Regions from separate parts of the Frigoribacterium sp. Leaf415 genome, predicted to be linked through region 1. Evidence: predicted binding sites of a transcription regulator. Region 1 holds the regulator's gene; each other region holds the start of a gene.
What was found. The regulator HrcA, encoded in region 1, represses chaperone genes, less so after heat shock. The targets are predictions, from matches to a motif close to TTNGCACTCGNNNNNNNCGAGTGCNAA.
Positions count from the first base shown of each region.

Region 2: groES (co-chaperone GroES) is a predicted target of HrcA. The motif match lies at 3,360-3,386, and genes of this name have one in related genera.
Region 3: groL (chaperonin GroEL) is a predicted target of HrcA. The motif match lies at 2,615-2,641, and genes of this name have one in related genera.

Region 1 is NZ_LMQR01000001.1:920,892-925,850, forward strand. It holds gene ASG28_RS04240 (DUF1990 family protein) at 1-413, shown strand, start outside; gene hemW (radical SAM family heme chaperone HemW) at 416-1,642, shown strand; gene ASG28_RS04250 (DUF4870 domain-containing protein) at 1,766-2,239, opposite strand; gene hrcA (heat-inducible transcriptional repressor HrcA) at 2,420-3,442, shown strand; gene dnaJ (molecular chaperone DnaJ) at 3,552-4,670, shown strand; gene ASG28_RS04265 (16S rRNA (uracil(1498)-N(3))-methyltransferase) at 4,673-4,959, shown strand, end outside.
Region 2 is NZ_LMQR01000001.1:2,339,363-2,344,321, forward strand. It holds gene ASG28_RS10770 (ABC transporter substrate-binding protein) at 316-1,638, opposite strand; gene rarD (EamA family transporter RarD) at 1,801-2,781, opposite strand; gene groES (co-chaperone GroES) at 2,978-3,274, opposite strand; gene ASG28_RS10785 (class I SAM-dependent methyltransferase) at 3,419-4,612, shown strand; gene ASG28_RS10790 (DUF4190 domain-containing protein) at 4,713-4,959, opposite strand, start outside.
Region 3 is NZ_LMQR01000001.1:2,144,008-2,148,966, forward strand. It holds gene ASG28_RS09865 (sensor histidine kinase) at 1-511, shown strand, start outside; gene groL (chaperonin GroEL) at 954-2,573, opposite strand; gene ASG28_RS09875 (cold-shock protein) at 2,773-2,976, opposite strand; gene ASG28_RS09880 (LytR C-terminal domain-containing protein) at 3,283-3,855, opposite strand; gene ASG28_RS09885 (DUF3263 domain-containing protein) at 3,873-4,160, opposite strand; gene ASG28_RS09890 (DUF2332 domain-containing protein) at 4,300-4,959, opposite strand, start outside.

The DNA.
Region 1 (4,959 bases):
CCACGCTCAGCATCGAGGCCTACGGGCGCACGGTCGAGGCGCCGGTCCGCGTCGTCTACGTCATCGACGAACCGAAGCGCAAGGGCTTCGCGTACGGAACCCTCGACGGCCACCCCGAGAGCGGCGAGGAGTCCTGGATCGTCGACCAGACCGACGACGGTTCGGTCTGGCTCTCCATCCGGTCGTTCTCGAAGCCGTCGAGCGCGAAGTGGCGCCTCGTGGCCCCCTTCCTGCGGCGCACGCAGGCGCAGTACACGAAGCGGTACCTGCGGGCCCTGAGCCTCAACGACAAGGGCGAGCAGACCGACGAGGTCGTCGTCGTGGAAGACACCGAGGCCGGGGTCGGCGATCCCCGCGGTGACGACCGGCCCCCGACCGGCCCGCGCGGCGACGCCTCGGGAACCGGCGCCTGACGGTGCCCGGAGCCCTTCCCCTCGGCGATCCCGCCCCCGTCGACGGACACCTGCCCGAGACCGTCGCGGTCGGCGCGGACGACCGCAACTTCGGGGTCTACCTGCACGTCCCGTTCTGCCGTGTGCGCTGCGGGTACTGCGACTTCAACACGTACACGGGCGACGAACTGCGGGGCGCACGCCGGGACGACTACGCCGGGCAGGCCGTCGCCGAGATCGAGCTCGGGGGCCGGGTGCTGCGCGAGGCGGGTCTGCCGCCGCGCCGCGCCTCCTCGGTGTTCTTCGGCGGGGGCACCCCGACGATGCTGCCCTCGGGCGACCTCACGTCGATGCTGCACGCGATGGTCGACACCTGGGGTCTCGAGCCCGGCGCCGAGGTGACGACCGAGGCGAACCCCGACTCGGTCGACGCCGCGTACCTGCAGCAGCTCGCCGACGCCGGGTTCACGCGCGTCAGCTTCGGCATGCAGTCGGCCGTGCCGAGCGTGCTCGCCACCCTCGAGCGCACGCACGATCCCGAGCGCATCCCGTTCGTGGTGCGCTGGGCGCGCGACGCCGGGCTCGACGTCAGCCTCGACCTCATCTACGGCACGCCCGGCGAGACCCTCGACGACTGGAGGCGTTCGCTCGACGTCGCCCTCGAGCAGCAGCCCGACCACCTCTCGGCCTACTCGCTGATCGTCGAGGACGGCACGAAGCTCGCCCGTCAGATCAAGCGTGGCGAGGTCCCGATGCCCGACGACGACACCGCGGCCGACATGTACGAGATCGCGGACGACCGGCTCGCCGCGGCGGGGTACGACTGGTACGAGGTCAGCAACTGGTCCCGTGGCGTCGAGCACCGCTCCCGACACAACCTGGCCTACTGGCAGGGCCACGACTGGTGGGGCGTCGGCCCGGGCGCGCACAGCCACGTCGGCGGCGTCCGCTGGTGGAACGTCAAACACCCGGCCGCCTACCAGCAGCGCATGGCCGCGGGTGAGTCGCCGGCCGCCGGACGCGAGACCCTCGACGACGAGACACGACGGGTCGAGCGCGTCCTGCTCGGGGTGCGCATCCGCGAGGGGCTGCCGACCTCCGAGCTCGACGACGACGGGCGCCAGGCGGTCGCCGGCCTCATCGCCGACGGCTGGGTCGAGGGGCGCCCGGCCCTGCAGGGCCGCGTGGTGCTCACTCGCGAGGGTCGCCTGATGGCCGACGCCGTCGTGCGGCGCCTGCTGCCCGACTGACCGCGCGCCCTCCTCCTGCGCTTCGCGCACGGCGGACCGAGGAGGCGCGGGCCGGGAACGCAGGAGGCGCGGCTCCCGGGGGAGTCGCGCCTCGCGTCGTGCCCGTGCGGGCCGGTCGACCGTCTACTTGATGAACTCGATGGTCAGCGGGTACTTGTACCACTGGCCCTTGTTGGCGGCGACGGCGGCGATGATCGAGAAGATGACGACGAGGATGCCGGCGACGAGTGCGAGCACGCCTCCGATGACGATGACCGTCAGGATCGCCGAGATCACGTAGACGATGGCCATGGTGATCTGGAAGTTCAGCGCGGTCTTGGTGTGCTCCCGGATGAACGGGCCGCGGTCCTTCAGCACGAGGTAGCCGACAAGGGCCGGGACGAACGCGAAGATGATGCCGCCGAGGTGGATGAGCGTGGCCCAGAGCTTCTCGTCCTCGGGGCGCATCGGCTGGACGGGCTGCGGCTGGTAGCCGGGCTGCTGGCCGTAGCCGGCGCCGGGCTGCTGGCCCTGCCCGTAGGGCTGGCCGGGCTGCCCGTTCTGGCCGGGTCGACCGTTCTGCGGGCCGTTCGGCTGGGCGGGAGGGGTCTCGGTCATGGCTGCACCTGTTCGTGAGTGTCCTGCGGATGTCCCCGCCACCCTAGGGCAGCCGGGCGCGGCGCGAGTAGGCCTCGCGACGGAGGTGTCGTACGATTGGCAGTCCGGCACGTCGAGTGCCAGGCCCGGTCGCCCGGCGTGCGGACGACCCGGGGGGCGTCGAGCGAAGAGAGGTGCGTCATGGTCTCCGAACGCGGTCTCGAAGTGCTGCGCGTCATCGTGCACGACTACGTCGCGTCCCGCGAGCCGGTGGGGTCGAAGTCCATCGTCGAGCGACACCAGTTCGGCGTCTCGGCGGCGACGATCCGCAACGACATGGCGCTGCTCGAAGAAGAAGAGCTCATCGCGGCCCCGCACACCTCGTCGGGTCGCGTGCCGACCGACAAGGGCTACCGGCTCTTCGTCAACCAGCTCGCCGACCTGCGACCGCTCAGCGCCGCCCAGCGTCAGGCCATCGAGACCTTCCTCGGCGACTCCACCGACCTCGACGAGGTGCTGGGGCGGACGGTCCGACTGTTGTCGCAGCTCACCAACCAGGTGGCGCTGGTGCAGTACCCCACTTTCTCCCGGGCCCGCGTGCGTCACGTCGAGCTGGTCAGCCTGGGCGACGGCCGCGTCATGACGGTGCTCATCACCGACAGCGGCCAGGTCGAACAGCGGGTCGTCGACATCCGCACCGCCGTCGACGAGTCCTTCCTGTCCGAGTTGCGGGCCGCCATCAACGCCGCGGTCGGCGGACGACCCCTGGGCGAGGCCTCCACGGCCCTCACCGACCTGCCGACGCGCTTCCGCCCCGACCTCGCCGCGGTCGTCGGCGTCGTCGTCGCGAGCCTCACCGAGCAGATCGCCGCCGGACGCCAGGACCGCCTCGTCATGGCCGGTGCGGCGAACCTGGTGCGCACGGGCGACGACTTCAGCGGCGACCTCTTCCCGGTGCTCGAGGCGATCGAAGAGCAGGTCGCCCTGCTGCGGTTGTTCGGCGAGATGCAACTCGACGCCGTCGACGTGGCCGCGAGCATCGGGCGCGAGAACGCCTCGTTCGGGTTGTCGCAGGCGTCGGTGCTGGCCAGCGGGTACTCGACCCAGGGCAGCGAGATCGCGAGACTCGGCGTCCTCGGGCCCATGCGCATGGACTACTCGACCAACATGGCGGCGGTGCGTGCCGTCGCCCGCTACCTGTCGTCGCTGCTCGCCGAGCGGTAGCCGACGCCGACGGCCCCGGCCGTCCCACGACCCCCATCCCCGTCCCGGTCCGCCGGGCCCGGCCCCGCCGGGAAGACCACCACACCACACCAGAGGCAGACGAGAACCAGTGGCAGATCATTACGACGTCCTCGGAGTCGACCGTCAGGCGACCCCGGAAGAGATCAAGAAGGCGTACCGCAAGCTCGCCCGCGAGCTGCACCCCGACGTCAACCCCAGCCCCGAGGCGTCCGAACGCTTCAAGGACGTCACGCACGCCTACGACGTGCTCAGCGACCCGCAGCAGCGTGAACGCTACGACCTCGGCCCGCAGCCCGGTTTCGGCGGCGGCGGGGGAGGCGGGGCCGCCGGCTTCGGCGACATCTTCGACGCGTTCTTCGGCGGCGGCGGCGGCCAGGGTCAGCGCCAGGGCCCGCGGTCGCGACGCGAGCGTGGGCAGGACGCCCTGCTGCGCCTCGAGGTCGACCTCGAGGACATCGTCTTCGGCACCCAGCGCGACATCGAGGTCGACACGGCCGTCCTCTGCGACACGTGCAGCGGCTCGTGCTGCGCACCCGGCACCTCGCCGCAGACCTGCGACATCTGCGGTGGCTCCGGCCAGATCCAGCGCACCGTGCGCTCCCTGCTCGGCAACGTCATGACGTCGAGCCCGTGCGGCACCTGCCGGGGCTACGGCACCGTCATCCCGAACCCCTGCCCGACCTGCCAGGGGCAGGGCCGCGTGCGGGCCCGTCGCTCGATCCCCATCGACATCCCCGCGGGCGTCGACACGGGCCTCAGGCTCCAACTGCCCGGTCAGGGCGAGGTCGGCCAGGCCGGCGGCCCGAACGGCGACCTCTACCTCGAGGTCAAGGTGCGGCACCACGACACGTACAGCCGCAACGGCGACGACCTGCTGGCGACGCTCGAGGTACAGATGGCCGACGCCATCCTCGGCACGTCGACGACGCTCACCGGGCTCGACGGCGAGATCGAGGTCGAGATCAGGCCCGGCACCCAGAGCGCCGACATCATCACCGTGAAGGACCGCGGAATCACGCGTCTGCGCGGAACGGGTCGCGGCGACCTCAAGATCGGCGTCCAGGTGGTCACCCCGACCAAGCTCAGCCACAAGGAGCGTGAGCTGATCGAGAAGTTCGCGTCCGGTCGTCGCTCCCCGGCTCCCGAGCTGTCGCACTTCCAGCAGGGCCTCTTCGGCAAGTTGCGCGACCGCTTCCTGAACTTCTGATCGTGGCGCACTTCTACCTGGTCGACGACCTGGTCGCCGCCGAGGTCGGCTCGACCGTCGAGCTGACCGGTTCCGAGGCTCGGCACGCGGTCACGGTCAGCCGTGTCCGGGTGGGCGAGGCGCTCACCCTCGGCAACGGTCGGGGCTTGGTGGTCCAGGGCGAGGTGACCGAGGCGGCGCCCGAGCAGCTGGTGCTGCTCGCGACGCGGGTGGCGCGGCACGAGCCGCCGACGACGCGGCTGGTCCTCGCCCAGGCCCTCGCCAAGGGCGACCGCGACGAGCTCGCGGT
Region 2 (4,959 bases), 1.4 Mb from region 1:
GCCCCGATCACGCCCCGGCGTGGTCGGGGCCTCGTGCGTGCGCCCGCGGGGCGTCAGGGCTGAACGTCGGGGCGGGGCGTCGGGGCTGCGCGCCGCGTGTCGTGCAGCGCACCCGGTCTCGACGCGGTGCGGTGCACGAAACGCGGTGCGAAGCAGAGCGCGGCCCCCACGGCCGGCGGGACCGGGGACGAGGAGGCGCGGTGCCGGAGGACGCGGACGTCGCGACCTGCCTGCGGTCCGGCTCCGCGCCTCCCTGGCACGCCGAAGGGCCCGGCACGATGACTCGTGCCGGGCCCCGGGTGGTGCGAGGTGCTGTTATTCGACCTTGCCCTCGATGCCGGTCTGGTAGACGGGCTTGTTGTCGGCGTCGAACGTGTAGACGCCGATCGAGGCGGACGACGGGTCGTTGTTGTCGTTGAACGGTCCGATGCCCGAGGGGCCGGTGTAGTGGATGTCGTCACCGGCGTCGAGCGCGGTCTTGCAGTCCGCGTACGTGGTGCACTCGGTGCCGCCGTTCGCGCCGGAGACCGCGGCCATGTTGGCCTGGATCGTCCCGGCGTCGGTGCCGCCACCGGCCTGCGCCGCGAGAGCGGTCAGGATGACGGCGTCGTACGACTCGGCCGCGTACGAGAAGTCGGCCAGTTCGCCGCCCTCACTCGCCTGGTAGCCGGCCACGAGCTTCGACTTGAAGTCGGCGCTGGCGTCGGCACCGGGGATCGTGCCCTTGGCGCCCTCGAGGGTGCCGGGCTCGAAGTCGGCGCTGTAGTCGGCCGTGTTGCCGTCGGACATGTAGACCTTGCTCATGTCCCAGCCCTGGCTCTTCAGCTCGGGGACGATCGACTTGGTCTCGTCGAAGGCGAGGATGACGATCGCGTCGGGCTCGGCGGCGATGGCCGCGGACACCTCGGACGAGAACGTGGTCTGACCGGGGGGGAACTCCTCGCCCTTGCCGGTGCCGCCGTAGACGACGGTGCCGCCCGAGCTCTCGATCGACTTCTGCGTCGAGTCGCGGAGACCCGTGCCGTAGGTGTCGTTGAAGACGAGGAACGCGACGTTGGCGTTGCCGTCGGCCGTGATCTGCTGGCCGAGTGCCGAACCCTGCACCGAGTCCGGCGGAGCCGTCCGGTAGTAGTACGACGAGTAGCCGCTGAGCGAGCTCGCCGTGTTGGCCGGCGAGATCTCGATGATGCAGTTGCTGGTGAGCTGGTCGACCACGTTGAGCGTGACGCTCGACGATTCGGCACCGAGCACGACGGGCACCTTGGCGTCGATCAGCTCCGTCGCGGCGTTGCTCGACACGGTCATGTCGTTGCTGTCGCCCGAGTCGGTGCTGGTCGAGATCTCGGCGGGCTGGTCGAGCACGCCGCCGGCGGCGTTGATGTCGCTGATCGCCAGGTTCGCCCCCGCGATGGCGGGCGGGCCGAGGTAGGCCAGGGTTCCGGTCAGCGGCAGCATGGTGCCGATCGCGAAGGGATCGGTGCTGGGCGTCCCGACCTCGCACTTGGAGGCGGGATCGGCCTTGGCCGACGACGACGACGAGGCGTCGTCAGAGGGAGATGCCGTCGAACAGGCAGCGAGCAGCACGGAGGCTGCGCCGGCGAGAGCCAGTGCTCGGAGGGCGGTGCTGGATCGGATCATCCGTGGAACCCTTTCGTGGACAGCGGCAGTGCAGCCCGACCGGTGGCGGTCGAACCTGCCGCGATTGGTCCGAAACTAGGGGTCGAATGTTTCTGGCGTGTGTTCTCGACGTCAAAGTGACGTTTCGTTAGCCATTCGTGACTTTGCGAGGGATGGTCGCTTCTAGGCGGTCGGTGCCACCGCGAGCGGACGACGTGACCGCCGCCCCGCGCGCACCATGTCGACGGTGAGCACGATCGAGGCGACCCAGACGATCGCGAAGCCGACCCATCGCGCCGCCGACATGTGCTCGCCGAGCACGACGACCCCGACCACGAACTGCAGCACGGGGGCGACGTACTGCGTCAGACCCACGGTCGTCAGGGGCAGCCGACGCGTCGCCGAGGCGAAGAGCAGCAGCGGCACCGCCGTGATCACGCCCGTGCCGATCGTGGCGAGGGTGTGCCCGACGCTCACGGTGCCGAGCACGACGCCGCCCCCGAGACCCGTCACGTGCAGCACGATCAGGGTGACGGCCGCGAAGGGTGCGATCCACAGCGTCTCGAGCGTGAGCCCGCCGACCGCGTCGACCCGACCACCGACCTGCTTCTTCACCAGGCCGTAGAGCCCGAACGAGAACGCGAGGACGAGTGAGATGAACGGCGGCCTGCCCGCCCCGATCGCGATCACGAGGACGGCGACGGCGCTCAGCCCGACGGCCACCCACTGGGTCGTGCGCAGACGTTCACGCAGCACCACCACGCCGAGCAGCACCGTGACGATCGGGTTGATGAAGTACCCGAGCGCCGCCTCGACCACGTGCCCGCTGAGCGTCGCCGAGATGAAGACCGTCCAGTTGACGACGATGAACGCCCCCGCCAGCCCCATGGTGCCCACCACGCGGGGCTGCCGCAGCAGGGCCAGGAACGACCGCAGCGCCCCCGTCACGACGAGCAGCACCGCGCAGAAGACGAGCGAGAACAGCACTCGCCACGCGACGATCTCGAACGGGCCGGCCGGGGCCAACAGCAGGAAGTACACCGGCAGCACGCCCCAGAGCCCGTAGGCCCCCAGGGCGTAGGCCAGGCCCGCCCCGCCGGCCCCGGCGACGCCGAGCCCCGAGGTCGGGGCGGAGGGGGACGAGGAGGCGCGGGTCGAGGTCACCAGGAGACTCTAGGTGGCTGCGCCCGCCGCCGGAACGGCCACTCCTGCCACCGTGGATCGATCGACGGACGATCACACCCGGGGACGAGCGGATGCCGGCGGCGACGTCGCCGACACGACGAAGGCCCCTGCCGGAGCAGGGGCCTTCGAGACGGCGACCGGGGTCGCGGAGCACGGCCGGAGCCGTGCCGAGGTGCTAGCGGACGATGACCGCCAGGACGTCGCGAGCCGAGAGGACGAGCAGGTCTTCTCCGCCGTACTTCACCTCGGTTCCGCCGTACTTGCTGTAGATGACCTTGTCGCCGGTGGCGACGTCGAGCGGCACGCGGTTGCCGTTGTCGTCGATGCGGCCCGGGCCGACCGCCACCACTTCACCCTCTTGGGGCTTCTCTTTGGCGGTGTCGGGGATCACGAGGCCCGAAGCAGTGGTCTGCTCGGCTTCGACCTGACGAATGACGATGCGATCTTCGAGCGGCTTGATGCTGACCGACACGGGTGACCTCTTCTTTCTCGGTGCTACGAAAACATGGGGGCTGGCACTTGCCGGGGGCGAGTGCCAGAACAACTGTAGGACGAGACTGGCACTCGGTCAATCCGAGTGCCAACGCGTCGGCCCGCGTGCGTCACACTGGACGACATGGATTCCTCCGAGCTGCTCGAAGTCCTCTCGCCCGAGGGGCTGCGGCTGCTCGACTCGCTGCCGACGGGTGGCGCCTCCGGCGACGACGTCGTCGGCACGGTCGCCGCGTTGCGCAAGCAGGGCCACTCCCCCGCCCTCGTGTCGGCGGTGCTCACGCAGGCCCGGCTCCGTGGCCGCGCGGTGGCCAAGTTCGGCGAGTTCGCGAGCCGCATGCTGTTCACCGAGGCCGGCCTCGAACAGGCCACGCGCCTCCCGGTCGCCGCCCGCCACGCCGGGCGCTACGCCGCGGCGGGGATCGGCAGCGTGGCCGATCTCGGCTGCGGCATCGGTGGCGACGCCCTGGCGTTCGCCGCGCTCGACCTCGACGTGCTCGCCGTCGACCGCGACGAGGTCACCGCGGCCGTCGCGTCGTACAACCTCGCGCCCTGGTCGTCGTCGCGCGTCGAGCAGGGCGACGCCGAGACGACCGACCTCGGGGGCGTCGAGGGCGTCTTCCTCGACCCGGCACGACGGACGTCCGGCCACAGCGCCACCAAGCGCCTCGCCGATCCGGCCGACTGGTCCCCCGGCCTCGACGTCGCCTTCGGCTTCGCCGACCGCCTGCCCACCGGCGTCAAGCTCGGCCCCGGGGTCGACCGCGAGCTGCTGCCGGCAGACGCCGAGTGCCAGTGGATCTCGGTCGACCGCGACGTGGTCGAGGTGGGCGTGTGGTTCGGTCCGCTCGCGCGGCAGGGAGTGGGCCGATCGGCTCTGGTGATCAGCGCCTCCGGGGCGTCCGAGCTGACGGCCGCCGCCGACTCGGACGACGTGGACCCGGGCGAACTGGGCGAATACCTCTACGAGCCCGACGGTGCCGTCATCCGGGCGCGCCTGATCGGCGACCTGGCCCGGTCGATCGACGCCCGCATGATCAGTCGCGACATCGCCTGGCTGACGACGGAGGCGCGGGTCGACACCCCCTTCGCGCAGGGTTTCCGCGTGCTCGAGACCTTCCCGCTCGACGAGCGGACGCTGAAGCGCGAGCTGCGGGCGCGGGGCATCGGCCGCCTCGAGATCAAGAAGCGCGGGGTCGACGTCGACCCCGCGACGTTCCGCAAACGACTCTCGTTGCAGGGCGCCGGGTCGGCGACCCTCGTGCTGACCCGGGTCGCGGGGCGGCATACGGCCCTGCTCTGCGAGCGCCTGGCCTGAGTCTCCCGGCCGTCACGCACGAGTGGGCAGAAGATGTCGTTCGCCGGCGCGAGAACGACGTCGTCTGCCCACTCGATGCCCCACCGAGGTGAGGCGGAGGTCAGTACCCGCCGTAGTAGTCGGAACTCGACGAGAAGCCGGCGATGAAGAGGCCGAAGGCCACCCAGCCGATCACGATCAGGACGACGCCGGCGTAGCCCACGATCAGTCCGGTGAGCCAGAACCCGCGGGCGTGACGCTCACGCGACATGCCCAGGTGCCCGAGCACGACGCCCGCGATGGACGCCACGATCGAGAGCCCGAAGGTGAAGGGTGCCAGCACGAGACCGGCGATCGAGCCGATCATC
Region 3 (4,959 bases), 1.2 Mb from region 1:
GGGTGCGACCCTCGCCCGCCTCCGCAGCCTGAGGGCTCGGGCCGTCCGCAACGGCGACACGGCCACCGCCGCCCAGCTCCAGGACGAGGTGCAGCGGTTCGAGGCCCCGGCCATCGTGCACGGCGAAGAGAACAAGATCCGCCAGGTGATCACCAACCTGATGGGCAACGCGATGCGGTTCACCGAGCCGGACAGCCCGATCGAGCTCGTGGTGCAGTCCGACCCCGGGCGCGGTGTCGCCACCGTCGCCATCGTCGACCACGGCGAGGGCATCCCGCCGCAGATCCGCGAGAAGATCTTCCAGCGCTTCTGGCGGGCCGACTCGTCGCGCACCCGTGACACGGGCGGCAGCGGCCTCGGCCTGGCCATCGTGTCGGGCATCGTCGCGGCCCACGGCGGCTCGGTGGACGTCGACGACACCCCCGGGGGTGGAGCCACGTTCCGCGTCGCCCTGCCGCTGATGCCCGCCGACGCGGTCACCGCGGCCGAGCCGGCCGCCGCGACCGCCTAGCCCGACCGGCCCCGGCCCGCGCCGGGCGCCCGGCGCCGCGCGCCTTGCGCCGCGGGCTCCGCACCTGGCGCCGCGCGCCTTGCGCCGCGGGCTCCGCACCTGGCGCCGCACCCCGCGCCCGGTGCCGCGCCCCGCGCACCCCGCACCGCGCACCGCGCACCGCGCCCCGCGCCCCGCGCCCCGCACCCCGCACCCCGCACCCCGCACCCCGCACCCCGAACCCCGAACCCCGACGCCAGGAAGTGGACACCGCACCACGTTTTCTCGTGGCGTCGTGTCCACATCCTGGTGTCGTGTCCACTTCCTGGCGTTGTACCGGAGCCGGCGCCGGAGCCCGGCCGAACCCTGGGGCACGCCCCTCCCCCGGCAACGCCGAAGGGCGGCTCCCCCGGAGGGGAACCGCCCTTGAGCGTGTGCACGGTGTGAGCCGCGCGGCTGCGGACTAGAAGTCCATGCCACCCGAGGGGTCGCCAGCCGGGGCCGGGTTCTTCTCGGGCTTGTCGGCGACGACGGCCTCGGTCGTGAGGAACAGACCGGCGATCGACGCGGCGTTCTGCAGAGCCGAACGCGTGACCTTGGCGGGGTCGATGATGCCGGCGGCCAGCATGTCGACGTACTCGCCGGTCGCGGCGTTGAGGCCCCAACCGATGTCGAGCCCGCGGACCTTGTCGGCCACGACGCCGGGCTCCATGCCGGCGTTGAAGGCGATCTGCTTCAGGGGAGCGTCGATCGCGACGCGGACGATGTTCGCACCCGTCGCCTCGTCGCCCTCGAGCTGCAGGTTCGCCAGAGCGGTCTTGCCGGCCTGGATGAGGGCGACGCCACCACCGGCGACGATGCCCTCTTCGACGGCTGCCTTCGCGTTGCGCACGGCGTCCTCGATGCGGTGCTTGCGCTCTTTCAGCTCGACCTCGGTCGCGGCACCCGCCTTGATGACGGCGACGCCACCGGCGAGCTTCGCGAGACGCTCCTGGAGCTTCTCGCGGTCGTAGTCGCTGTCGGTCGCCTCGATCTCGCTGCGGATCTGACGGACGCGGCCGGCGATCTGCTCGTCGTCACCGGCACCCTCGACGATGGTCGTCTCGTCCTTGGTGATGATGACCTTGCGGGCACGACCGAGCAGGTCGAGCGTCGCGTTCTCGAGCTTGAGACCGACCTCTTCGGCGATGACCTGACCACCGGTGAGGATCGCGATGTCCTGCAGCTGCGCCTTGCGACGGTCACCGAAGCCGGGGGCCTTGACGGCGACCGACTTGAAGATGCCGCGGATCTTGTTCACGACGAGCGTGGCCAGGGCCTCGCCGTCGACGTCCTCGGCGATGATGAGCAGCTGCTTGCCCGACTGGATGACCTTGTCGACGATCGGCAGCAGGTCCTTGATGTTCGAGATCTTCGAGTTCACGATGAGCACGTAGGCGTCCTCGAAGACGGCCTCCTGGCGCTCGGGGTCGGTGACGAAGTACTGCGACAGGTAGCCCTTGTCGAAGCGCATGCCCTCGGTGAGCTCGAGCTCGGTGCCGAAGGTGTTGCTCTCCTCGACGGTGACGACGCCCTCTTTGCCGACCTTGTCGATCGCTTCGGCGATGAGCGCACCGATGGTGGGGTCGGCGGCCGAGATCGAGGCCGTGGCAGCGATCTGCTCTTTGGTCTCGATGTCCTTCGCGTCGGCGAGCAACTGGTCGGAGACGGCCTGGGCGGCCTTCTCGATGCCGCGCTTCAGCGAGATGGGGTCGGCACCGGCCGCGACGTTGCGCAGACCTTCGCGGACGAGGGCCTGGGCCAGCACCGTCGCGGTGGTCGTGCCGTCACCGGCGACGTCGTCGGTCTTCTTCGCGACCTCTTTGACGAGCTCGGCACCGATCTTCTCGAAGGGGTCGTCGAGCTCGATCTCTTTGGCGATGGAGACGCCGTCGTTCGTGATGGTGGGGGCGCCCCACTTCTTCTCGAGCACGACGTTGCGACCACGCGGGCCGAGCGTGACCTTCACCGCGTCGGCCAGGATGTTCAGGCCACGCTCGAGGCCACGACGGGCCTCTTCGTCAAAAGCAATGATCTTAGCCATGTGTGTTTTTCGTCCCTCCCGGACGTCATGAAGCAGAAGCATTGGCACTCACGTGTCGCGAGTGCCAGCAACGATTCTGGCACTCGCCCGATGAGAGTGCAAGTGACGTGGCGGGGCCCGGACGCACGAGCACGCCGCCACGGCGGACCGTGACGGCGTGCGGCGAGGGAGTGGGTGCGTCGAGGCGCGCCGACGGGCCTCAGGCGAGCCGGACGGACTCCGCCTGCGGCCCCTTGTCGCCCGTGCCGACCTCGAACACGACGGCCTGGCCCTCTTCGAGGACCTTGTACCCGCTCATGTCGATCGCCGAGTAGTGCACGAAGACGTCCTGGCCGCCTCCCTCGACGGTGATGAAGCCGAAGCCCTTCTCCGCGTTGAACCATTTCACGGTCCCGTTTGCCATGGTGTTGCTCCCCTTGCTGTGGTGGTACGGCGCGTGCGGTGCTGCAGAGCCGGGTCGTCCACGCAGTCATCTGCGAGCCCGGACGGGACAGCGTCACTCGTGCAGAACACCAGGTCGGCGAGCCGTGGGGGGCGACCAGTTCCAGATGCTAGCCACGAGGAAAGCCGAAGAACACACCTCGAACGAGAAACACCCGCCGAAAACGAGGATTTCACCGGTAATTAAACGCGGGCGTAACACGGGAGGCGCGGTGAGGGCCCGACGGGACCCGCGCCTCCTCGGATCGGGCCGGCGGGCAGGGGCCTGTCAGGCGCTGTAGTCGGCCCCGAGGACGATCGTGACGGCGGCACCCGGGAAGGCGTCGGTCAGCTCGACGTCCGCGATGCCGAGCTGCTGGGCGAGGCCCAGCGCGACGGCCTCGTCGACGGCCGCCGAGTAGTAGACGGTCGACGTCGCGACGCGCTCGCTGGCGTTGCCCTGGGTGCCGACGACCCAACCGTCGGTCTCGAGCCGCTGGGAGGCCGAACCGGCGAGCCCGGCCGTGGCCGTTCCGTTCAGCACGGTGATCGTGGTGACCGAGGGGTCGACCTGCGAGGGGTCGGTGAGCGGGGTGACCGACGGCGTGGCCGTCGGGGTCGCCGTGTCGGTCTCGGGGTCCTCGGCCCCCGCGGTGCTCGACGACGACGGGTTGACGAACTGGAAGCTGTTGTTGGCGACCCCGAGGTACACGACGCCGGCACCGACCAGCACGCCGACGGCGAGGGCCGCCCAGGCGAAGCCGATCCAGCCGCTGCCGGGGCGCTTCTCGGCTCGGTGGGCCCCGACGCGGTCGAGGTCGGCGGGGACGTCGTCGAACCGGTCTCGGTCGAATTTCGGCATGCGTGGTCTCTCGTGGATCAGCGGGTCGGACCGAACGAACGGGTCGATCGGGCGTCGCGGCGGGCGACTCGCAGGCGCTGCAGGCGGCCGACGAGCATGGGTGCGTAGGCCAGTGCAGCGGGTCGGTCTATGAGCGAGTTGAGCAACTGCTGGTAGCGGACGACCCCGAGGCCCAGCTCGCGCCGGATCGCGGCCTCCCGGGCACCGGCCGAGGCGGGGGCACGCTGCTCGAAATCGAGGACGGCGCGGTCGCTCTCGGACAGCATGCCGGAGCGCACGTCGTCACCTGTCGCGTTCTCGTCCATCGTGGCGGCCCTCCCCTGGGTTCCGGGTCATCCTATGGGCGCGGTCCCGACCGATCGCGGAGGCCGGGGGCGTGGTCCGCCGACGCGCCCACCCGCCCGAGGCACCCTCGGTCGCCCGGTGCCGCGAGCCGACTCGCGGTCAGGCCGTGAGGTGCAGCCGCGTTCCGTGGGCGTCCCCCACGCCCAGCGCCCGGCCGTCGAGGGCGAGGGCCGCGAACGCGTCGTCGGGAGACACCCCCGGCGGCACCTCGGCGACCACGTCCGTCAGCAGGTCGCGGCGCTCGTACGAGATCCACCGCGCACCCAGCCGGACGACCTCGTCGACGAAGGCCTGGCGCCGCCGACCCGGCAGGTAGACGAGCGTGCCCGTCGAGACCACGACCGGCGTGGCGCCCGTCGAGGCCTCGTCCACGAGGGCGGCGAGACCGTCGACGGCGTCCGCCGCGACGAGCCGAGGAGGCGCGGTGCGGGCGAGCGCGACGGCCCGCCCCAGCAGGTCCCGTCGATCACCGCGCTCGGGCGGCAGCAGCGTCTCGAGCCAGGCCACCTGCTCGGGGTCGCGGACGTCGACCGGGTCGAGGTCGATCCCCGCCCGCCAGACGACCTCGGGCAGCCGTCCCGTCGGAAGCTCGACCCGAGACCGGGTCGCGCCCTCGACGACGTCGATCCCGAGTTGCACCGTGCTCGACGCGTCCCCCCAGGTCCGGTCGCCCGAGCGGTAGCCGTACCGGTCGACACCGAGGCAGAGGCCGGCCGAGGCGCCGACCTCGATGAGGGCGACGGGGCCCGGCACGCGGGC